Linked DNA regions of Flavivirga spongiicola. The protein of the gene in region 1 interacts with the protein of each later gene in a pairwise test. Links are inferred from orthologs where the notes say so. Each region holds a gene or a part of one and is shown on either strand. Other genes may lie near its edges.

The links. The genes of interacting proteins can lie anywhere in the genome.
Region 2: the proteins of ruvC (region 1) and ruvA interact in binary tests that used the Escherichia coli proteins (3 or more experiments, as listed by UniProt). The link is inferred for Flavivirga spongiicola from one-to-one orthologs.

What each region holds. Positions count from the first base shown.
Region 1 is NZ_JAUOEO010000001.1:3,037,074-3,040,060, reverse strand. Bases 1-2,908 are described here. They hold ruvC (crossover junction endodeoxyribonuclease RuvC), read right to left. Parts: upstream 1,801-2,908; coding sequence 1,201-1,800; downstream 1-1,200. Other genes in these bases: Q4Q47_RS12145 (lysylphosphatidylglycerol synthase domain-containing protein), read left to right, coding at 2,477-2,908; Q4Q47_RS12150 (outer membrane beta-barrel protein), read right to left, coding at 1,802-2,437; hemW (radical SAM family heme chaperone HemW), read right to left, coding at 1-1,139. Outside these bases: more of Q4Q47_RS12145, read left to right, coding at 2,909-2,987.
Region 2 is NZ_JAUOEO010000001.1:2,742,466-2,745,475, forward strand. Bases 31-2,961 are described here. They hold ruvA (Holliday junction branch migration protein RuvA), read left to right. Parts: upstream 31-1,170; coding sequence 1,171-1,752; downstream 1,753-2,961. Other genes in these bases: Q4Q47_RS23835 (NADP-dependent malic enzyme), read left to right, coding at 31-1,122; sov (T9SS outer membrane translocon Sov/SprA), read left to right, coding at 1,759-2,961. Also shown: more of Q4Q47_RS23835, read left to right, coding at 1-30; more of sov, read left to right, coding at 2,962-3,010. UniProt on the Escherichia coli protein: The RuvA-RuvB-RuvC complex processes Holliday junction (HJ) DNA during genetic recombination and DNA repair.

The sequences.
Region 1 (2,987 bases):
TTTAAGATCTCCATACGATTTTGATTCTCATCAAGATCACTCGAAGTAATAAGCAAACCGCTTTCTATAAATTTTCCTGATGAAGCTTTTAAATGCTCAGTAAAGCTTTCTCCAAAATCGTTTTCTATTTTATTTAAAGATACTCCCCAGATAGTTCGTAAACCCGTCATAATATACTCATTGTATTGGTCCTTCTCAGAAAGTATTTCTACAGTGTTTGGTAATACATTCCTTTGAAACGCCTGTATATATTTTGAATTATTTGACACATTCCAACTACGTTGATTACCATTAAATGAATGAGCAGAAGGCCCTATACCTATATAAGGCTTCCCTTGCCAATAGCTGGTATTATGTTTTGAAAAATAATTAGGCTTTCCAAAATTTGAGATTTCATAATGCACAAAACCTTGTTCTTTGGTTTTGTCAATTAAATGATTGAAGTGCTCTAATGCCAACGCTTCATCAATTGGAGGATAATTTCCTTTTTTTATAAAAGCATCAAGTGCTGTTTTGGGTTCAACAGTTAGTGCATAACTGGATATGTGGTTCACGCCATAACTAAAAGCTATTTCAAGGTTTTTATTCCATTTTTCTAAACCCATATTAGGGATGCCGTAAATAAGATCAATGGTTATATTATCAAAATATTGAGTTGCTAGCTCTAAACAAGTTTTAGCTTCTTCAGAACTATGCGCACGATTCATACTTTTTAAATCATCTTCAAAAAAAGATTGAATACCAATACTTAAACGGTTTATTCCAATAGCTCGATAACTTTCAAAAATAGTTTTATTTGTATGACCTCTGGACGGAGCTTGGGGTGACAGAGAGTTACTAATTAAGTCATCTGGGTTTGCTTCTAATGTTATTTCAGGATGGTCTATAACTGAATAATTTTTATAAACCTCGTCAATCAAAAATCGTAATTCGTCAATCGTCAGTAAAGAAGGCGTACCACCTCCAAAATAAATAGTTTCAATAGTTCGATTATTGAGTTCTTCTTTTCTAAGCTTTAACTCTTTTACTAAAGCTTGAATAAGTTCCTCCTTCTTTTTTAAAGACGTTGAAAAGTGAAAGTCACAATAATAACATGCTTGTTTACAGAATGGTATGTGGATGTAGAGAGCCCCTCCTATCCTCCCCAAAGGGGAGGGATTATTAACATTAAAATTATAATTTCTTTTTGGCAAACTGAAACTAATTTTTCTTTTTACGTAAGTCAACAACAGTTGTTTTTGTTCCCCCTTTGGGGGTTAGGGGGCTATTCTGTTTCACAAAAGCACCCCAACCAGAATAACTTTTACCAATATTCACTTTGCCGGAATTATAAAAATGGCAAACTGCTGCCGCCAAGCCATCAGTAGCATCTAAATTTTTAGGCAAGGTTTTCAACCCCAGCATGCTCTGCAACATTCTGGCAACTTGCTCTTTACTGGCATTTCCATTACCTGTTATTGCCATTTTTATCTTTTTAGGAAGGTATTCTGTAATTGGTATTTCTCGACTCAAGCCTGCTGCCATAGCCACGCCTTGGGCTCTACCAAGTTTTAGCATACTTTGCACATTTTTACCAAAAAAAGGTGCTTCAATGGCAATTTCATCTGGATTGTGAGTGTCAATAAGCTCAATAGTTCGTTCAAAAATGAGTTTTAGTTTTAGATAATGATCATCATACTTTTTTAGGTCGAGTTCATTAAGCTGCAAAAATTGCATCGTTTTTCCAACCACTTTTATAAGCCCAAAACCCATAATAGTTGTACCAGGATCAATACCTAAAATAATTCTTTCTTTATCCATTCTATTCACAATAATAACAGCCACTCAATGATATGGAAGCTCCTACAGTTAGTGTTAAAAGATTACCGTTAAATGCTCCAAATCCATCTGATATGGGTGCAAAATCTTTTGCAAACCCATGTATATACGAAACATCCGTATAAATAGAAAGTTTATCTGAAACTCCAAAATGGAGCTCTACACCAGCCATGGCATTCATAAACGATGTTTTATTTTGAGTAAAATTCCCCAAAGGCTTCACCGATGAGATCCCCGGTCCTGCATGAACAAACACGCCCTTATTTTGAGACAAGTTAAAGATTCTATTGGCATTATAAACTGCTTGCAAATTGATACGAGAGTAATTAAGCTTAAACGCCTGTGCTTCTTTTTGATTCGATATTCTACTAAAGCTATAATCCAATTTTGCACCAAGCATGGGTTTAAACATATATTGAATTCCTAAATTTACTGTTGGTAAATTATATGTTTTTCCTTCAAAACCAGTAACAAATCCATTCTTTGACGGGCTGTTTAAGCCTAATGCAAATTGCGCTTTAAAAGTACTTGTATCACCTTGTGAAGTCGATACAAGACTACTCATTACAAAAAGGATCGCACAAAAGGCTTTTATATATATTTTAAAATTTGAGGTCATAACGTAATAATGATTTAATTTGCATTTAATTATAGGTATATCACATACATGCTACCGTACAAAACTAAACAATTCTTTTTTGAGCTTATTAAATTAAGTATTGTTATTGGGGCTTTTTATTTTATATACCAAAAACTGATAAATAATCCAGAACTAGATTTTCATGATTTTATTGGTTTTTTATCAAAAAAAGACATTTTATCACTCAAAAGCATACTTTCATTGCTTTTTTTGACATTTTTTAATTGGTTTTTTGAGATTATAAAATGGCAAACACTAGTCTCCCCTATAAAAAAAATAAGTTTTAAAAATGCCTTCGAACAAAGTTTAGGTTCTTTAACAGCCTCATTATTTACACCTAATAGAATTGGCGAATATGGTGCTAAAGCTATTTATTATACTTCCAATTATAGAAAACGCATTCTTCTAATTAATTTATTGGGCAATATATTGCAAATGTTTACTACCACTGTTTTTGGGGTTATTGGTTTTTGTTTCTTTACAGCTAAACATCAAGTTAATATTGATTATTATAAATTCGCCCAATACC
Region 2 (3,010 bases), 290 kb from region 1 along the record:
CCAGCTGTAGCAAAAGCGGCTATGGAAAGCGGTGTGGCTAAACATCCTATTACCGATTGGGAAAAGTATAAAGACGTATTGTTAGAGCGCTTGGGTTCTGATAATAAGTTGGTAAGATTACTTTTAAATAGAGCAAAACTGAATCCGAAACGTGTTGTATTTGCTGAAGCAGACCAACTAGATGTTTTAAAAGCTGCTCAAATAGCGTATGAAGAAGGGATAGCACACCCCATTCTATTAGGAAGAAAAGAAACCATAGAGTCTCTAATGGCGGAAATTGAGTTTGATGCAGATATTCCTATAATTGATCCAAAAACAGAAGAAGAGAACGAACGTAAAAACAAGTATGCTAAAGTATATTGGGAGCAACGTAAACGAAGAGGCGTAACGTATTATTCTGCACAACGCTTAATGAGAGAGCGTAATTATTTTGCGGCTATGATGGTTAATGAAGGTGATGCCGATGCTCTTATTTCCGGGTATTCTCGTAATTATCCAACAGTAGTAAAGCCTATGTTGGAACTTATTGGAATGGTGCATGGTGTTACCCGTATAGCAACAACCAATTTAATGATGACAAAAAGAGGACCTCTATTTTTAAGTGATACCTCTATAAATATTAACCCTAGTGCCAAGGACTTAGCTAAGATCACCCAAATGACAGCTAAGGTAATTAAGATGTTTGGTTTAGATCCTGTGTTAGCCATGGTGTCCTATTCTAATTTTGGATCTTCAGATAATGAAAAAGCATCAAAGATTAGAGAGGCCGTATCTTATTTACATCGTCATTTCCCAGAGATGAAGGTAGATGGTGAATTACAAACGGATTTTGCGTTAAATGATGATATGCTACGGGAGAAGTTTCCATTTTCAAAGTTGGTTGGAAAGAAAGTAAATGCATTAGTTTTTCCAAATCTGGATTCGGCAAATATCACTTATAAATTATTAAAAGAATTGCATGAAGCCGATTCTATAGGGCCTATTATGATGGGTATGAAAAAACCAGTGCATATTCTACAATTAGGAGCGAGTGTTGATGAAATTGTGAATATGACCGCGATAGCTGTCATTGACGCTCAACATAAAGAAAAGTGGGAGTTAGAAAATGCTGGAAGGAAGTAACTTAGTGCGATAATTTTATTACATTTGGTCGGTTAACGAACTTTATACATGATAACACATATTAAAGGAAAACTTACAGAAAAAAACCCAACGCATGTAGTTATTGAATGTCATGGAGTAGGTTATTTATTGAATATTTCATTACATACTTTTTCTCAAATTTCAGACAGTGAAAATTTAAAGCTATTTACACATCTTCAGATTAAAGAAGATTCACATACACTTTATGGGTTTTCGTCATTGGCAGAAAGGGAAATTTTTAGACTGTTAATATCTGTAAGTGGTATTGGAGCAAGTATAGCACGTACCATGTTATCATCATTAACGCCAAAACAGGTAAGAGAAGGGATTGCTTCAAGCGACGTCGCTTTAATTCAATCTATAAAAGGAATAGGAGCAAAAACAGCGCAACGTGTTATAATAGATTTAAAAGACAAGATCTTAAAGATTTATGATATAGACGAAGTTTCCGTTTCTCAAGGCAATACCAATAAAGATGAAGCGTTATCTGCTTTAGAAGTGCTCGGTTTTGTAAAGAAACAAGCAGAACGTGTTGTGGATAAAATTATGATTGCACAGCCTGATGCCAATGTGGAAACCATTATCAAGCAGGCTTTAAAAAATTTATAATAGACTTTGAATAAAACGAATCTCAAATTTTATAAATCAATTAAAAATTGCCATACTAGGTCTTTCGACTACGCTCAAGACAAGTTCCGTCGAAGTGCCTTTTTAATTTTTGCTCTCTTTTATTCAGTAGTAGCATGGTCTCAAGAACCTGTTCAACAAGATTCGGTTAAAACAGGTTATAATATAGGACGCTTAAAAACACCAAATCCTAATAGTGTAGAGTCTAAATACACTTACGATGCCACTATAAATAGATATATCTATACCGAAAAAATAGGAAACTTCGATATTAATTTTCCCATTATTTTAACACCTAAAGAGTATTATGCTTTAGTAGCTAAAGAAAATTTAAAATCCTATTATAAAGAAAAAATTGACGCTTTTGATGGCAAAAAAGAAGATGCCAAAGACGGGCAAAAAAATCTACTCCCAGAATTTTATGTAAAATCAGACTTTTTTGAAACTGTTTTTGGAGGAAATACTATTGAAGTCGTTCCACAAGGGTCTGTAGAAATGGACTTAGGAGTTTTGTTTTCTAAGCAAGACAATCCATCATTTTCACCTAGAAACAGGAGTAATTTTACGTTTGATTTTGACCAACGAATTAGTTTAAGTTTATTAGGAAAAGTTGGTACGCGATTACAAGTAACGGCGAATTATGATACGCAATCAACTTTCGACTTTCAAAACCTTATTAAGTTAGAATACACACCTACAGAAGATGATATCATTCAAAAAATTGAAGTAGGTAATGTAAGCATGCCATTAAATAGCTCATTGATTACAGGGGCACAAAGTTTATTTGGTGTAAAAGCACAATTGCAGTTTGGGAAAACGACGGTTACAGGTGTGTTTTCTGAACAAAAATCACAAGCTAATACAGTAATAGCCCAAGGAGGTGGTACCGTTGAAGAATTTGACTTATTCATTAGAGATTACGATGAGAATAGACACTTCTTTATAGCGCAATATTTTAGAGATACGTATGATAGAGCTTTAAAGAGTTATCCACTTATAAATAATAGAGGATTACAAATTACAAGGCTTGAGGTTTGGGTAACGAATAGAAGTAATAGAACTGAGAATGTTAGAAATATTATAGCACTTCAAGATTTAGGAGAGTCAGATCCTACTAAAATAGGATCATCGGTTAATATTCTTAGACCGGGTGCCATACCAAATAATCCTAATAATGCTTTAGATCCAACTAATATTGGAGGTGCCGGATCCCAGATTACAGATGCTATTAGAGATGTCG